Regions from separate parts of the Sedimentibacter sp. MB35-C1 genome, predicted to be linked through region 2. Evidence: a T-box and tRNA genes for the amino acid it is inferred to sense, from the RefSeq annotation. Region 2 holds a T-box; the other holds one or more tRNA genes.
What was found. The T-box of region 2 lies ahead of pheS (phenylalanine--tRNA ligase subunit alpha). A T-box ahead of a tRNA ligase gene usually reads a tRNA of that ligase, here a tRNA-Phe.

Region 1 (9,296 bases), 1.7 Mb from region 2:
AAATTGTCTATTTTTGTATACAAAAGCTCTAATTCTTTATCCAGTTCAAGCCCTTCGGTTAATTCATACAAAAATAAAAAACTATATTCGTCAATAACAATGATATGACATTTATTATCACTTCCAAATACGCGCTTCTTGTTAGAATTAATTATATCTTTATAATTATTGATCATTATTTCTTTATTGCTCTGCTTCATAATGAAAAAACAATATTTCTTATATATATTTATATCAAATTGTATTGCTTTTAAAATAATCGTTTTCTTATCTTTGATTTCTCCGCTTATTAACTTATTCATAAACTGTGTAAATTGAGTGTATTCTAACCCTTTAACCACTAAAATTTGTTCGTACATGGCCTGGAGCTGAGCCAATCCAATGCTTAAAGCAAATTGATCGAAGTAACTTAATTTACATTTAGGTTCAATTATTACAAAATATGCTTTTATTTTATCATCGACCATTATAGGTATATTAATCCAGCTAAAATCTAAATTTTTCCCTGTACCTAACTTATACCTAGCCATTCTGCTATTATTAAACAAATATTCTTTACTGTAGCTAAAAGATGGATTCCAATATTCTTCTATTTTAATATTTATTGTTTCTTCCTTGAATTTATTTGAACTGTAATAAGCTTTTTCATTTATTAAGTCAAACAGCATTGCAGGAAAACTTGTTTCATACTCAAATATATTAAGTATTTTTTTTATTTTTCTTTCCTGATAAGATAAGTTATAATATTTAACGTTACTAATTTTACCAATATCAAATTTTTTAATAATTTTATTTAAAATAACCGCATTAATAGCATTGAATATCTCTACCCAACGTCCTGTTGGAGGTATAAATATTAAAGGAATTTTATTATCATTAAACACTTTCAACATTTCATTAGGTACTTCTCTTATATACCTTTCTTTAATGGCCAGTGCAGCATGTTTTTTGATTTCTTGAGAACATAAATACTCTTCAAGATTATTTGGATTAGTTGAAAATATATATCCAGTTGTAAATACAAATTCATTCCTTTGAGTCCATTTATAACCGCACTCTGAGTCAAGAACGGTTATACCCCTTACTTGATTGTCTAATCCCTTATTGCCTGCAATGACCTTATAATCTTTAAAAAATTCCGCGTCTAGTATTTCCCTAACTGTTATCATTTTATCACCATGTATTTTTTGTATAGAGAATATTATATATTACATTATATACTTTTTCAAGGAAATCATTTTCGGCCTATATTGTTAAAGAGTGATTATGTGCATGCATATAATCACTCTTGCTATACGTAGATACATATGAATTACTTTCTTCTAACAACTCTGCCTGAGGTATTACCCGTTGATTTACCTTCTTTTATTGCCAACTGACCATTTACTAAAACGAAATTAATACCTATAGGTTCTTTAAACGGATCTTCATAAGTAGCACCATCTATTACTGTATCAGGATTAAAAATAACAAGGTCTGCATCATACCCAACTTTAATTAATCCCTTTCCCATAATATTAAATCTGCCAGCCGGATAGCCGGTAATTTTTTTCACTGCATCTTCAAGAGTTATAACTCCACCTTCTCTAGCGTATTTTCCAAGGACTCTAGGAAATGTTCCGTTAGTTCTCGGATGACATTTTGCACCTGGTGCAACAGGAATTGAATCTGACCCAATCATTGTGTATGGACTCTTCATAACATAATTAATATCATCTTCACTTAACATATGGTAACAAGCATTGTCATTGCCTTTATTAGCTGCAATAATATCACATAAAACATCCAATGGTTCTTTTTCAACCATTTTACCCGCCTCATAAAGAGTTTTACATTCAAATTCCGGTGTATATGGTGTATACGAAATTACTACTCCCTTTGCTCCATTACTATTTTTGTAAAAGTTTTCCCAATTGTCAGTATATTCTATATCAGCAATTATACGCGCTCTAGTTGAAGGATCATTTAGCCTTTCAATTATCTTTTCAATACCACCTTCATGAACCCACGGAGGCAAACATGCTCTCAATGTGGTGCTGGATGCAGTATATGGATATTGATCAATTGTAATATCCAGTCCTTTTTTTCTCGCTTCTTCTATTAATTTAACAGACTCTTTTACCAGTCCCCAGTTTTTTATTCCCATAGCTTTATGATGATGTACTTGAACTGGAATATTAGCAACTTCTGCCACGTGAATTATCTCTTTAACAGCTTTTAATAAATTATATGATTCATTTCTCATATGGGAAAGATACACACCATTAAATCTATTAAGTTCTTTTGCCATTTCTTCTATTTCTTCAGGCTCCGAATATACTCCCGGAGGATAAATCAATCCAGAACTCATACCGAATGCTCCGTCTTCCATCGCTTCTCTTACTTGTTTTTTCATTTCTTTAAGCTCTTCTTCAGTTGGTTTCCTTGATTCAAATCCCATAACGTTAATTTTAACTGTTCCATGTCCAACATAAGCACCTATGTTTGTTCCTAATGGCAACTTATCGATAACATTAAGAAAATCTCCAAAGGTTTCCCAATTATATTCAGGTTCGACACCAGCTTTGGCAAAACCAGCATAAGCATCCAACAGATTTACTCTATCTGGACTTATGGGTGCGGCACTTATACCACACGGTCCAATTAATTGAGTTGTAACCCCTTGTTTCAATTTTGATAACATTCCCGGGTCTCTCAATAACGCAAAATCAGAATGAGTATGACAATCAATAAATCCGGGAGACAATATTTGGTGCTTCGCATCAATTATTTCGCAACAATCAATATCATCATTTAAATTACCTATGTAAGCAATTTTCCCATCTTTTACGCCAACACATCCATAAAACCATGGGTTGCCAGTACCATCAATAACCTTTGCATTTTTTACTACTAAATCAAACTTACACAAATTTATCACCCCTATACAAATTTTAGAAATATGACAGTTCATATTTTTCTAATCTATTTATAAATATTGTATTATTTTGATAATACTTCTTTTGGATAATACTTGCCAAACCATATCATAATTATTCCTTTAGGTGGCTTTGGTGTTGCCAAACTTATAGATACTGTCAACAATAAAGACACAAATAGAGCAACTACTACTGCATTCATTCCCATAGCTATTGGTAAGTAGTTTCCTGCACCAAGTATATAGGTAACCATTCCACCAACCATTCCGGCAGCAGCTCCATATTCGTTGGTTCTCTTCCAATAAATTCCTAATAGCAGCGGCCAGAAGAATGCTGAACCTAATCCTCCAACTGCAAATGTTATCATAAACTGAAGAGCATTAGGCGGATTAATGGATAGAATGAATATTGCTATACATATTGCAACTGTTGACATAACTGTAACTTTTTTTAACTTTTTACTGTCAGCCTTTGGATTTATCATTGATTGGTATGCATTTTTAACAAAAGTTGAACTGATAATAATAACCATGGATCCTACTGTAGATTGTATTGCTCCAGCAACACCTGCAAGTGTAAGTCCTGCTAACCATGGTGGTAAAACTTTCATGGCAATAGAAGGTATTATTTGATCTGGAACCTCTAAGTCTGGAAACATTGCACGTCCTAAACTTCCTGTCCAAATTAATGCAAGTGTCCAAACCAATACAAATAAAACTCCCATTATTATTGCCTTATGCATTGATTTTGTATCTTTATATGTAAGTGTAGCCATAGCTCCATGGGGTAATCCAATCCAAACAAGTCCATATACAATCCACATAGAAAATTGATACATTGGACTCCATGTCCAAGGTGTAACAACAGATGGATCTATTGAAATAATTTCTTTGTATACAGAAGTTAATGGTCCAAGATGACTTAAGGTTAATATAAATAACATAATTACTGATACAGTCATTATTATTCCTTGAAATACAATTGCAGCTGCTACTCCTTTTATACCACCTAATGCAGCTGTAACTAATACAAGTCCTGCAAATAATACCAATCCTAATGTGTATGAAAGGCCCGTCATAGATTCAAACAGTCTAGCGCCTCCAACAAACTGTGCCACAACATAACTGCCTAAAAACATCATTACAGCTAGTATTGCAAATACACCAATAAATTTATTACTGTTATAGCGAGATACAAATAAATCAACATAGGATTGTGCATTAATCCTTCGAGCAACTATGCCAACTTTCTTTCCTATTTCACCAAACACTGTAAAATTCATAAATATCTGAGAGAATCCAGCTAAAACCCATGTTAATCCAACTGAGTAACCAAGACCAGGTCCTCCAAGAAATGTTCCAGCACTACATAATCCAGCGGCTACCATCATTGCAACAACTATAGCTCCCATACCACGTCCGCCAGTATAAAATTCATCAACATATTTATCTACTGCAGTTTTATCCATTGTTTTTTTTGAATAAAGTCCGATTGCAATCATACCCAAAGTATAAATAGCAAAAGTAATTATTATTGCTGTACGACTACTTGCACTTATTTCATAACCCATTTATATGTCTCCTTTTAATAATATTGTTGTATTTGTTTAGTAATTATTTTACTGCTAAATCGTCATTCTCAACTTCATCACTTAATTCCATGTCCACCAACTTAAATTTAGTTATATAAATTACTACTCCAGTAAATATTACACTAATGACAATTATTGCAAACCACCAAGTAGGCAATCCTAAAATATAACTGTAATTATTAGGATCTCCACTGCCTAACAAGTAGGCTGCAATAATACTAACTAGTGTAAAAATAATTTGCACTCCAAAAACTAATTTCATTTCTTTTTCACAAATAATAAATCGAGGGTCCATTTCAATTTCATCCAAACTATAATTAGTTTCATAAAATTCTTCTTTCTTCATTCAATAACCTCCTAATATTTTTTAATTATTATTACGACTATCATTATACTGCCTACCAGACAATTATTTAGATTCTTCTATAAATATATCTAAGTAGCAATTTTGTTATATTCTATTCACTTGTGCAAATGTTTTCAATAAAATAATTTCTATAATAAACTTATTGCTCCCAAAAACTGAAAATAATTTCAAAATACACAATTATATTTGAATTATTTTTCAAAATATTACTTTGATGCTACAACTTAATTGTACTTGGTCATATCAAAGGTAAAAGTAGAACGCTTAAATAATCTGATAATATAAAAAAGCTGTGTTTTTTCACAGCTTTTGTTTTATCCAATTATCCTAATCAAATTATGCAGTAAAAAAGCAGCCGGATTTTCCAGCTGCGCTTCTGGTGCCCAAACGCGGAATCGAACCACGGACACGGAGATTTTCAGTCTCCTGCTCTACCGACTGAGCTATCTGGGCAAATTCGGTCTCATTTCCCATTTTTTTGCTCCTTGCGTCGCATAAATTGAGTCATGAGTGGGCCTTCAAGGACTCGAACCTTGGACCTACCGGTTATGAGCCGGGCGCTCTAACCAACTGAGCTAAAGGCCCAAAACAAATTGTTTTGGTATAGTGGGCTTAGATGGACTCGAACCATCGACCTCACGCTTATCAGGCGTGCGCTCTAACCACCTGAGCTATAAGCCCGTCTTAAGTATCGGGGCGGCAGGATTTGAACCCGCGGCCCTCTGGTCCCAAACCAGATGCGCTACCAAACTGCGCTACGCCCCGAATATGTAGTAACGGAGAAGGAGGGATTTGAACCCTCGCATCCTTGTCAGATCTACTCCCTTAGCAGGGGAGCCTCTTCGGCCACTTGAGTACTTCTCCATTTATATTGAATGATCCATCGGCGATTCGAACGCCGGACACCTTGATTAAAAGTCAAGTGCTCTGCCTGCTGAGCTAATGGATCATAATAAATTAAAATGGCTGGGATGGCAGGATTCGAACCTACGCATACTAGAGTCAAAGTCTAGTGCCTTACCGCTTGGCGACATCCCAATTTTTAACTGGGGTAGTAGGATTTGAACCCACGAATGCCAGAGTCAGAGTCTGGTGCCTTACCGCTTGGCGATACCCCAATAAAATGCACCCAGGAGGATTCGAACCCCCGGCACACGGATTAGAAGTCCGTTGCTCTATCCTACTGAGCTATGGGTGCAAAGAATTTTGGAGGCGCCATCCAGATTTGAACTGGAGATCTAGGTGTTGCAGACCTGTGCCTTACCACTTGGCTATAGCGCCTCGATGTTAAGTATTGGGGTGAATAGTGGGAATCGAACCCACGACCTCCAGAGCCACAATCTGGCGCCCTAACCGACTAGGCCATATCCACCAAAACATAACTTGGAGCGGGTGAAGGGAATCGGACCCTCGCGACCAGCTTGGAAGGCTGGGGCTCTACCATTGAGCTACACCCGCAAAATAAATTTATATTGGAAGCGGAAGACGAGATTCGAACTCGCGACCCTCGCCTTGGCAAGGCGATGCTCTACCACTGAGCCACTTCCGCATTGGTGGAAGAGATTGGATTCGAACCAATGAAGGCGGTGCCAACGGATTTACAGTCCGTCCCCTTTAGCCACTCGGGAACTCTTCCGATTTTAAAACACTCTTACAACTGAGCCAAGCCTAAACTATGACCCTACCGGGATTCGAACCCGGGTTATCGCCGTGAGAGGGCGGTGTCTTAACCGCTTGACCATAGGGCCTTTATAGCCATCGTAGTTTCTTTCACATATTTGCTTACTCGCTGTCGCTCATGCAAATCTGGAACTCATTGCGGTTGACCAACCGTCGATTTTTCAGAACAGAACTCTGAAAAATCGGTTAGGTCATACCCGGCGACGTCTTACTTTCCCAGGCAGTTGCCCGCCAAGTATCATCAGCGCTGAAGAGCTTAACTTCCGTGTTCGAGATGGGTACGGGTGTGTCCTCTTCGCTATTGTCACCAGATAATGTTTTTGTAAGTTTTGAACTGACTATCTAAAGCCTTTGCCCTAACAACATCGCAGTCTCATTCACCAAATTTTCTGCTCCTTACGTCGCAAAATTTGGGAATTCGTTGCGGATGACCTACCGCCATTTTTCAGAACAGAACTCTGAAAAATCGGGTTAGGTCATACCCGGCGACGTCTTACTTTCCCAGGCAGTTGCCCGCCAAGTATCATCAGCGCTGAAGAGCTTAACTTCCGTGTTCGAGATGGGTACGGGTGTGTCCTCTTCGCTATTGTCACCAGATATATAAAAGTTCTTTCAGAACTTTCAAAATCGCATAGGAATTTTTAGATTAGACATTTTTGCGCAGTCTCATTTACCAATTTACTTGCTCCTTGCGTCGCATAAATTGGGAATTCGTTGCGAATGACCTACCTTCAATTTTTTTCTCCTTTTAGTCGAAAATATTGGGTTAGGGCATCTTTGAGGTCAAGACCTCGACCTATTAGTATTGCTCAGCTGAATGCATTGCTGCACTTACACATGCAACCTATCAACCCGTTAACATATCGGGGGTCTTACTCACTTGCGTGATGGGAAATCTTATCTTAGGGCTAGTTTCGCGCTTAGATGCTTTCAGCGCTTATCTAATCCAGACTCAGCTACTCAGCTATGCCACTGGCGTGACAACTGATGCACCGGCGGTCTGTCCATTCCGGTCCTCTCGTACTAGGAACAGCTCCCTTCAAATTTCCTGCGCCCACGGCGGATAGGGACCGAACTGTCTCACGACGTTCTGAACCCAGCTCGCGTGCCTCTTTAATGGGCGAACAGCCCAACCCTTGGGACCTGCTTCAGCCCCAGGATGAGACGAGCCGACATCGAGGTGCCAAACCTCCCCGTCGATGTGGACTCTTGGGGGAGATAAGCCTGTTATCCCCAGGGTAGCTTTTATCCGTTAAGCGATGGCCTTTCCACTCGGTGCCACCGGATCACTAAGTCCAACTTTCGTTCCTGCTCGAGATGTCTCTCTCGCAGTCAAGCTCCCTTCTGCCTTTACACTCTTCGCACGATTTCCGACCGTGCTGAGGGAACCTTTGAGCGCCTCCGTTACTCTTTCGGAGGCGACCGCCCCAGTCAAACTGCCCAACTGACAGTGTCCATATACCGGTTCACGGTATCATGTTAGAAATTCAGTAACAATAGAGTGGTATCCCAACGTTGGCTCCACCGATACTGGCGTACCGATTTCTCTGCCTCCCACCTATTCTGTACAATTGCTACCGAATTCCAATGTCAGCCTGCAGTAAAGCTCCATGGGGTCTTTCCGTCCTGCCGCGGGTAACTCGCATCTTCACGAGTACTACAATTTCACCGGATCTATTGTTGAGACAGTGCCCAAATCGTTACACCTTTCGTGCGGGTCGGAACTTACCCGACAAGGAATTTCGCTACCTTAGGACCGTTATAGTTACGGCCGCCGTTTACTGGGGCTTAAGTTCAAAGCTTCTCTTTCGATGACTTCTCCCCTTAACCTTCCAGCACCGGGCAGGTGTCAGCACCTATACTTCATCTTTCGATTTAGCAGATACCTGTGTTTTTGGTAAACAGTCGCTTGGGCCTGTTTTCTGTGGCCCTTCTAAGCTCCAACAGTTCTGTCTTCACTCTGAAGGGCACCCCTTCTCCCGAAGTTACGGGGTCATTTTGCCTAGTTCCTTAACAATAGTTCTTCCGCTCATCTTTGGATTCTCTCCTTGCCTACCTGTGTCGGTTTACGGTACGGGCACCTTCTTGCTCGATAGAGGCTTTTCTTGACAGTGTGGGCTCAGCTGCTTCACTACTTATTTTCGCTCCCATTCGTATCTCAGGATTGACGTTACGGATTTGCCTGTATCGTCTCCCTACTTACTTAGACGCACTTTTCCAGCTGTGCGCCAGCTTACCCTCCTGTGTCACCCCATTTCTCAAACGCTTAAAGGTGGTACTGGAATTTCAACCAGTTGTCCATCGCCTACGCCTTTTGGCCTCGGCTTAGGTCCCGACTTACCCTGAGTGGACGAGCCTTCCTCAGGAATCCTTAGGCTTTCGATGGGTGAGATTCTCACTCACCTTTCGCTACTCATGCCAACATTCTCTCTTCTGTACAGTCCACGACTCCTTTCGGTAGTGCTTCTATCCATACACAATGCTCCTCTACCGATGTCGTAAATCTCTTCATTCGCTCAATTTTGATTTTAGCCCCGTTAGAGCTTTTCAAAAATCCTTCCTTTTTATCTATTTTAATTAATGAAGGATTTTGAACTGAGATGTCCTCAGTTATCGTTTCATTGAACAGATGAAGAGCTTTACGACATCCCACAACTTCGGTAATAGATTTTAGCCCCGGACATCTTCGGCGCAAAACCACTCGACCAGTGAGCTATTACGCACTCTTTTAATGAATGGC
Region 2 (9,296 bases):
TGTATATACTGTAATAAGTTCAAGAAGAAGTGACCGCTTCTCACCTTACGGCGTTTAATTGCTGTTAGACTGTTAGTAGGGTTAATAAATTAATGCAATAATTTTGTATTGTTTAAAGATAGCGGTAATTTGGCTGTCTTTTTTATTTTGCATATACATTATAAGGAAGACAAGAGAAATCATTGGAGGTGTAAATTATAAAAGAACTTCAAATCAACGAGCAAATTCGTGAAAAGGAAGTAAGAGTCATTGACTCTGATGGAAGTCAGCTGGGCATTATCAGCACTAAAGAGGCTTTGAAAATTGCTGAAAGCAAAAAATTGGATTTGGTTAATGTATCGCCTACCGCGAAACCGCCGGTATGCAGAATTATGAATTACGGAAAGTATAAGTACGCTCAGGCTAAAAAAGAAAAAGAATCTAAAAAGAAACAAAAGATTATAAACGTCAAAGAGATAAGAATGACTCCGAATATTGAGGAGCATGATTTGGGCGTTAAAGCAAAAAATGCATGCAAATTCCTTGAAGATGGAGACAGGGTAAAGGTTGTTATTCGTTTCCGAGGAAGAGAGCTCGGTCATATGGATGCGGGCAGGGAAGTGCTTATGCAGTTTGCAGAGATTACAAAAGAACATTCTATTATAGATAAGCAACCATTAGTTGAGGGCAGAAACATGATTATGTTTTTGTCACCCAAAAAATAACGTTAAGGAGGAACTGTTATGCCAAAATTAAAAACTAACAGATCAGCAGCGAAAAGATTTACTAAAACTGGAAGCGGCCAGATAAAAAGATCAAAATCAGGAAAAAATCATTTTACAGGCAAAAAAGCTTCCAAATCAATTAGAAATTTAAGAAAGAGCACATTGGTATCTAGTGCTGACGCAGATAGAATAAACAAATTATTACCATATTAATTAATAATATATACAGGAGGACAAGAAAATGGCAAGAGTTAAAAGAGCTGTAAATGCTAAGAAAAACCATAGAAAAGTATTGAAACTTGCTAAAGGATATTACGGAGCAAAGAGTAAATTATATAAAACAGCTAACCAAGCTGTAATGAAGTCACTTTCATATGCTTACGTAGGAAGAAAGTTAAGAAAGAGAGAGTTCAGACAGCTTTGGATTGCTAGAATAAATGCAGCTGCAAGACAAAACGGTTTGTCATACAGCAAATTCATAAATCTTTTAAAGCAAAACAACATAGAAATAAACAGAAAAATGCTGTCAGAAATGGCGATTTACGATCCGGCAGGATTCACAAGCCTTGTAGAACAAGTAAAAGTAAACTAATATTTAATAAGACTGTAACTTTTACAGTCTTTTTTATATTAAGTTCTCTTTCTAGTATATAATCTGCTGTATTGATTTTGTACCACAAAGTGTTATAATCAACTAACAGCGGACAATGCATAAATTGATATAATTTGTGCATTATTTATGTTAAGAGGTTAATTATGAAATATATTGTAACAAAGATAAATCAAATCAAGAAAAATCCTTACATGGTATTTTTTATTTCCTTTGCATCTATTATATTTTTTGGAGCGCTTCTTTTGGTTCTCCCTCTTGCGTCACAGAATGGTAAAAGTGTAGGATTTGTAAATGCACTTTTCACTTCCGCATCAGCTACGTGTGTAACAGGTCTTACAGTTGTCAATACAGCTTCTCATTGGACAGTGTTTGGTAAAATTGTCATTATAACATTGATTCAGATAGGAGGACTTGGTGTTATGACAATGACAGCCATGATATCATTCTTTATTGGTAAAAGAATATCACTGAAGACAAGGATACTAATAATGGAAGAGAGAAATGTCAATGAACTTCAGGGGGTTGTCAGGCTTACAAAGAACATACTTCTCTTTACTTTTGCTTCTGAATTGATAGGAGCAATGCTGTTATCTACTGTATTTATCAAAGATTACGGTGTTTCAAAAGGGATAGGTTTTTCTATATTTCATGCTATATCTTCTTTTTGTAATGCGGGGTTTGATATTACAGGAAACAGTATGGTAAGGTATGTGGATAACTTTATAATAACATGGTCTGTTTGTACTCTTGTAGTAGTAGGAGGAATAGGGTACTTTGTACTTTGGGACATACATGCAAGCAAGAACTTTCATAAGCTGACTTTGCATTCAAAGCTGGTTTTGGTTACAACCTCTGTGTTGGTTGTTTTTGGAGTAGTTATAATCTTTATTTTAGAACGAAACAATCCTGGAACTATGGGAAGCCTTGATATATCAGGCAAAATAAATGCTTCTCTGTTTCAGGCAATAAATCCAAGGACGTCCGGTTATAATTCAGTGCCTTTGGAAAATCTAAGAATGGCTACAGTGGCGATAATAATTGTATTTATGTTTATAGGAGGTTCTCCTGCTTCTACTGCAGGCGGCATTAAAACAACAACGATGGCTGTTCTGATAGTATCTTTTTACAATTTATTCAGGGGTAAGAGGGATTTTGAGGTGTTCGAAAGAAGAATAATGCCGGAAACAACTATAAGAGCTGCTGCGGTATTGATGGTTTCGCTTATGTTGGTGATAATATGTTCAATTGTGCTTTCAATAACTGAAGAGTCGGCAGGCTTTAATTATACGGATATACTGTTTGAAACAGTATCCGCATTTGCAACTGTCGGATTGTCAAGAGGATTAACACCGTATTTAAGTGATGTGGGGAAAATCATGCTGACAATAGTTATGCTTATAGGACGAGTGGGGCCAATGACAGTGGCGTATGCATTTTTAAAGCAAAACAGAAATATAGGAAATTATACCTATCCTGAAGGAAAGGTAATAATAGGATAAGGAGGACAACATATGAAACAGATAATAGTAATCGGATGCGGCAGATTTGGTGCTTCTGCTGCAAAGACACTTACAAAACTTGGACATGATGTTATGGTGGTTGACCAGAATGCAGACATTATAAAAGAAATATCGGAGTTTGTTGCGCATGCTGTTCAAATGGATGCCATTGATGAAGCATCGTTTCGAACCATAGGGCTTAGAAATTTCGATGTTGCAATAGTAGCAATAGGCTCCGACACTCAGGCTTCAGTTATGGGAACTCTGATAGCAAAGGAAGCGGGAGTACCGATTGTAATAGCAAAAGCAGCAAATGAAACTCATGGAAGAGTGCTGAAAAAAATCGGGGCAGATAAAATTATTTATCCGGAGAGAGATATGGGTATGCGGGTTGCATATGGACTGGTTACTCCCAACATATTGGATGTAATAGAATTTTCGCCTGACTACAGCATAGTTGAAACGGTAGCTCTTGCAGAATGGGAAGGTAAGTCTCTTAAAGAATTAAACCTTTCAAGAAAGTACGGGATGACTGTAATTGCATTAAAAACATATGATGAAATAAATATTGTTCCTTCTTCTGAAACAGTAATAAATCATAATGACATTGTTGTTATACTTGGAAGCAACGATAATCTGAAAGTTATTGGAGATATTAAGTAATTGTGTTATAATTTATCTAACTTCAGATAAAAAACTTAATGTTTATAAATTGGCTTTTCGTAAATGGAAGGTATATATGGATATAATAAAAAGCAGAGAAAACAGTAAAATTAAATATATCCGCTCACTTGGATCTAAAAAGAGCCGTGACGAAGAAAATGCGTTCATCGTTGAAGGAATTAAATTTGTAAATGAAGCATTTATAGAAAGTGCTCATATAATATATTTATTATTTAAAGAAAGCGCATTGAATAAGCCAGAAGTTCAAAAGCTATACAATTTGTCAAGTAGCATAGGCACCGATATATTAATATGTGAAGAGAATGTATTTAACTCGGTATCAGATACGATTAATTCTCAGGGTATTTTGGCAGTGATACAAAAGGATGAAAATCTAAATAAAATTGATAGCTATAAATTTGCTGTGATGTGCGATAAAATACAGGACCCGGGTAATCTTGGAACGATAATAAGGACTGCTGATGCATTCGGCCCTGCAGTTGTAATACTCAATAAAGGCTGTGTGGATGTGTATAATCCAAAAGTGGTCAGAGCTTCAGCAGGAGCTATATTTAGAGTTCCTTTTAAGTACGCGGATTCCGATTTGAAAATATTAGATTTGTTGAAAATTTCAGGCTTTAAAATTATTTCTGCTGTTGTTGATTCTAAACAATCATTTGACGATATAGAGCAATCAGATAAGATATGTGTCGTAATAGGCAATGAAGGGAATGGAGTTTCCCGGGAAATACAAAGTTGTTCACACATGAATATAACAATAAAAATGTCCGGCAATGCGGAATCGTTGAATGCATCTATTGCAGCAGGAATCAGTATTTATGAAATTAGAAAAAAATTGTTGTAATAAAAAAGAGCTTTTGATATAATCAAATGTAATGCAATGTATGGTGTACTTAATAATTTAATACTATAGCAATGAAGAAGTCCAGTAGGCATAAATAGGTGCTGTTAAAGAGAAAAATCATCATGGCTGAAAATGATTTTAGGCATTTGTGCTGAACCTTCACTTTGGAGCTTGCAGAATGAAGCTAGTAGTTCTGCACGGTATTTACCGTTAAAATAAATGAGGCCCTGAACTTGTTTAGGGTGAAAAAGAGTGGTATCGCGAAACTTCGCCTCTTAATGAGGCGGAGTTTTTATATTTATTTGATATTATAAAAATATTTATTAGTGAAAGGAGCATGTATGAAAGAGCAGCTTTTAAAGTTAAAAACAGAAGCGGTGAACAGACTTAAAGAATGCAAAGACAATGCAGATATTGAAAAAATACGAGTTAAGTATCTCGGTAAAAAGGGAGACCTGACATTAATATTGAGATCAATGGGAAACTTGTCAAAAGAGGAAAGACCTGAAATGGGAAAACTGGCAAATGAGGTCCGTTCAATTATAGAAGAGGAAATAAAAACGATTAAGGAATATGTAAGTGAAAAGGATCAGCAAAAAAAGATTAAATCAGAAATGCTGGATATTACATTTCCGGGCAAGGTTCCTGAGATTGGCCGAAGACATCCTTTAATTCAAGTTAAGGAAGAATTGGAGAGTGTATTTATGCGCATGGGATACGACGTTATAAGCGGCCCTGAAATTGAAACAGTAGGGCATAATTTTGACGATTTGAATGCTCCATATGACCATCCATCAAGAGACAAATCAGATACATTTTATATCTCGGATGATCTTGTCCTGAGAACACAAACATCTCCTGTTCAAATCAGAGTGATGAAAGAGGGGAAACTGCCTATAAGAATGGTGTGCACCGGAAGAACATTTAGATTTGATGATGTTGATGATACACATTCTCCAATGTTCCATCAGATGGAATGCCTTGTGGTTGATAAAGGCGTAACCCTTGCAAATTTAAAAGATTCAATTGATCAGTTTGTTAAGGAGTTATTCGGTAGCAAAGTGGAAACTCGTTTTCGTCCGCATAATTTTCCGTTTACTGAACCAAGCGCAGAAGTTGACGTATCGTGTCACTTGTGCATGGGCAAGGGATGCCCTGCTTGCCATGGAACAGGATGGAGTATGGAACTTTTAGGATGCGGTATGGTTCACCCTAATGTTCTCAGAAACTGCGGAATTGATCCGGAGGTATATTCAGGTTATGCATTCGGCATGGGAATAGACCGTGTTACAATGGTTAAGTATGGAATCCCGAACATAAGGTTATTGTTCGAAAATGATGTTAGATTCTTAAAACAATTTTAGGAGGTTAAAATGTTAGTACCTATAAAATGGATGAAAAAATATGTCGATATTAACACTGATGACAAGACATTATCAGATAAGTTAACACTTACGGGTTCACACGTTGATGCTGTAATTGATTATACAAAGGAAGTTGTAAATGTAGTAACAGGCAAAATAGTTGAGCTTGTAAAGCATCCTAATGCCGATAAGCTGGTGGTTACTCAAATTGATATTAACAAGGAAGAGCCGGTACAGATAATTACGGGAGCAAAAAATGTCAAGGTTGGAGATATAGTTCCAGTTTGTCTGGAAGGAGCAGTTCTTCCCAACGGACTTAAAATTAAAAAAACAAATTTTAGAGGCCTTCCTTCATACGGCATGATGTGCTCTTATGAAGAACTTGGGTTTGACGATAAAGTAATTCCAAAGGAAGCAAGAGATGGCATAGCTATTCTTCCAGCTGAAACTGAATTAGGAAAAGATATTAAAGAAGTACTTGAGCTGGACGGAAGTGCTTTAGAGGTTGAAATAACCTTTAACAGGCCAGACTGCCTGAACATAGTTGGTATGGCTAGAGAAGCAGCGGCAACTTTGGGAACAAAATTTAAATTCCCGAAAATAGAAATCAAAAATGAATCAGGAAACATTGAGGATTATTTAAACGCTGTTGAAATAGATGATGAAAATTTATGCTCGCGTTTTTACGCAAAAGTAATTAAGGATATAAAAATAGGGCCTTCCCCTCTTTGGATGCAAAGAACTCTTATGGATGCAGGCATGAGGCCTATAAACAATATTGTTGACGTAACTAATTTTGTGATGTTGGAGCTTGGGCAGCCTTTACACGCATATAACCTTGAAGCGCTTGAGGGAAGAAAGCTTGTGGCTAGGAGAGCTAAAAAGGATGAAAAAATAGTTACGATAGATCAGAACGAAAGAAAATTAGATGAAAATATGCTTGTAATTGCCGACGGAGTAAAACCTGCATGCATAGCCGGTGTTATGGGAGGTTATCATTCTGAAATAGGCGATGATACAAAAATAATGGTTTTGGAAAGTGCAAATTTTAATCCTAAATCAATAAGAGAAACTTCCAAAAAATTAGGCATGCGTTCTGAAGCATCCGCACGAAATGAAAAGCCTATGGGATATGTTATGGTGGAACTGGCAGCAAAAAGAGCATGTCAGCTTATTGAAATGATAGGTGCTGGAACTGTTGTTGGAGGATACCTTGAAGCGGGGAAAAATAAATATGTGCCTCCGGTAGTTACACTGAGACCGCATCGTGTCAAATGGCTGCTGGGAATAGATATACCTGTGGAAAATATGCTTAGCTATTTAAATAAGCTTGAAATTGAATCGGAATTTGACGGTGAAAAAATTGTAAGTAAAATCCCTTACTTCAGAACTGATATTGAGCAGGAAGCTGATTTGATTGAAGAAATAGGAAGACTTTACGGATTTGAAAACATTGCTTCGGAACCACTGAGAGGAAGTACAAGGGTAGGCAGAAAATCTGATATACGCATGCTGGAAGACCAGATAAAAGAAATATTGTGTGGAATGGGACTGTATGAGATTACTACATATTCGTTCATAAGTCCTAAATCATATGACAATATAAATGCTTCACCTGACAGCGAATTGAGAAATTATGTGAGAATATTAAATCCTTTAGGAGAGGATTTTAGCTCTATGAGGACTACATTGATTCCAAATATGCTGGAAGTTGTACAAAGAAATTCAAACAGAGGCGTTGAAAGTGCTAAGCTATATGAAGTAGGGAGCATATTTATACCAAGAGAGCAGCCTGTTGTACAGGAACCTTATGAAAAATTGAAAGTCTGCATAGGAATGTACGGAAATTATGATTTCTATGATATGAAAGGCATAATAGAAGGAGTCCTTTCAAGAATGGGAATAGCCGTAGGTTTGAAATCTGTATCTGATAATCCCATATTTCATCCGGGCAGGACTGCGGCAATGTATGTAGACGATGAATATATTGGAATTTACGGCGAGGCATCTCCTAAAGTTCTTGAAAATTACGGATTGGAAGGAAAGATATATATTGCTGAAGTAGATGTCGAAATGCTTCTTAAACATAAAAATACAGGCTGGAAATATGCGCCTCTTCCGAAATATCCTGCTATGGTAAGAGATATTGCGGTAGTAGTGGATGATAATGTCTTGGTAGGCGATATGATAACAGATATTGAAAAAATAAATCCTCACTTGATAGAAAGTGTTAAGTTATTTGACGTATATAAGGGCGATCATATAGAAGAAGGATACAAGAGCTGCGCATTCTCAGTTACCTATAGAAACAAGGAACGCACATTAAAAGAAAAAGAAGTTGAAAATATTCACAAAAAGATACTAGAAGAGCTTGCAAGCAAATATGAGGCAAAATTAAGATAAGTGAAAAATAGAGATTCTTCGGGTAACCGAAGAATCTATTATTTTATTTCTTTTTTCTTTTTTAAATACGTGAGAAGTAAAAAGCCGGCTATGATGGAAGCAAGGCTTACCAACTGTGCTATTCTCATTCCCATGAACATAAGGCTGTCTGTTCTTAGCCCTTCCACAAAGAACCTTCCTGCGGAATATAAAACTAAGTAAATAGCTAAAACCTGTCCGTCTGTTGTTTTCTTGTTTTTTCTGTACCAAAACAGAAAAACAAATATGCAAAAATCGATTATTGACTCATATAGAAATGTGGGATGCACTTTTTGACCATTTACCACTATTCCCCACGGAAGATCTGTAGGGCCTCCATGAGCTTCCTGATTAATGAAATTGCCCCATCTCCCTATTGCCTGACCTAGAGCCACGCTTGGTATAACAATGTCAAGAAGTTCAAATACATTAATTTTTCTTTTCTTGCAGAATAATATGCCTGCTATTATACCGGCAATCAATGCACCGTGTATTGCCAGCCCGCCGTTTCGTATGTTTATTATTTCCGATGGGTTTAGGCTGTAGTAATCCCATGAAAATGCTACATAGTACAATCTTGCTCCTACAATCGCTGAAGGAATTGCGATTAAAAGAAAATCAAGAAGATTATCTTCCTTGAAACCAATCCTTCGGCATTCTTTCAAAGCAAAAAATATTCCCAACAATACTCCAAGGGATATTAATACACCGTACCACATTATATCAACACCAAAAACTCTAAATGCTACCGGATCCATAAATCCTCCTACCTGTTTTACTTTGCAGTTAACTTCCTATGCTGCTTTTACAATTATATAGTTATATTACCGCCAAGTCAAATAAAAGATGGTGGAACGATAAACGTGATGATTATCGAGAAACTAACTTCAAATAATAAGCTTTTTCTACAAAAATAATTCGTATTTTATACGAATTATCTCATTTTTTGTTGGTTCAGGAAGTAGGTAATGTGGATTATTTATTGCATATTGGTTGTTGGGCATTGAAATTACACACAAAATTATGGACAAAAATATATTTTTTTAAATTTAAAAAATAATAGTGGAACATTTAGCCCACAATGTGGTATAATATGCCCAGTAGGTGGTAGAAAATGTTTACTGGTGAATACATACATTCATTTGATGAAAAAGGAAGAGTTATAAT

Region 1: it has a tRNA-Phe gene. The T-box ahead of pheS (phenylalanine--tRNA ligase subunit alpha) is inferred to sense a tRNA for this amino acid. The anticodon was not compared.

What each region holds. Positions count from the first base shown of each region.
Region 1 covers NZ_CP133188.1:1,258,447-1,267,742, reverse strand. Annotated here, with positions in the region: gene RBQ61_RS05870 (PucR family transcriptional regulator) at 1-1,169, opposite strand, end outside; gene RBQ61_RS05865 (amidohydrolase family protein) at 1,313-2,911, opposite strand; gene panF (sodium/pantothenate symporter) at 2,983-4,488, opposite strand; gene RBQ61_RS05855 (YhdT family protein) at 4,532-4,855, opposite strand; tRNA gene RBQ61_RS05850 (tRNA-Phe) at 5,254-5,329, opposite strand; tRNA gene RBQ61_RS05845 (tRNA-Ile) at 5,388-5,461, opposite strand; tRNA gene RBQ61_RS05840 (tRNA-Ile) at 5,484-5,557, opposite strand; tRNA gene RBQ61_RS05835 (tRNA-Pro) at 5,568-5,641, opposite strand; tRNA gene RBQ61_RS05830 (tRNA-Ser) at 5,654-5,740, opposite strand; tRNA gene RBQ61_RS05825 (tRNA-Lys) at 5,753-5,825, opposite strand; tRNA gene RBQ61_RS05820 (tRNA-Gln) at 5,840-5,914, opposite strand; tRNA gene RBQ61_RS05815 (tRNA-Gln) at 5,923-5,994, opposite strand; tRNA gene RBQ61_RS05810 (tRNA-Arg) at 6,001-6,074, opposite strand; tRNA gene RBQ61_RS05805 (tRNA-Cys) at 6,084-6,157, opposite strand; tRNA gene RBQ61_RS05800 (tRNA-His) at 6,172-6,248, opposite strand; tRNA gene RBQ61_RS05795 (tRNA-Gly) at 6,261-6,334, opposite strand; tRNA gene RBQ61_RS05790 (tRNA-Gly) at 6,354-6,425, opposite strand; tRNA gene RBQ61_RS05785 (tRNA-Tyr) at 6,428-6,512, opposite strand; tRNA gene RBQ61_RS05780 (tRNA-Glu) at 6,553-6,624, opposite strand; rRNA gene rrf (5S ribosomal RNA) at 6,752-6,868, opposite strand; rRNA gene rrf (5S ribosomal RNA) at 7,037-7,153, opposite strand; rRNA gene RBQ61_RS05765 (23S ribosomal RNA) at 7,336-9,296, opposite strand, start outside.
Region 2 covers NZ_CP133188.1:2,942,480-2,951,775, reverse strand. Annotated here, with positions in the region: gene infC (translation initiation factor IF-3) at 195-704, shown strand; gene rpmI (50S ribosomal protein L35) at 723-917, shown strand; gene rplT (50S ribosomal protein L20) at 946-1,296, shown strand; gene RBQ61_RS14350 (TrkH family potassium uptake protein) at 1,461-2,816, shown strand; gene RBQ61_RS14345 (TrkA family potassium uptake protein) at 2,829-3,479, shown strand; gene RBQ61_RS14340 (RNA methyltransferase) at 3,556-4,344, shown strand; T-box leader at 4,407-4,623, shown strand; gene pheS (phenylalanine--tRNA ligase subunit alpha) at 4,686-5,708, shown strand; gene pheT (phenylalanine--tRNA ligase subunit beta) at 5,718-8,111, shown strand; gene lgt (prolipoprotein diacylglyceryl transferase) at 8,150-8,887, opposite strand; gene mraZ (division/cell wall cluster transcriptional repressor MraZ) at 9,244-9,296, shown strand, end outside.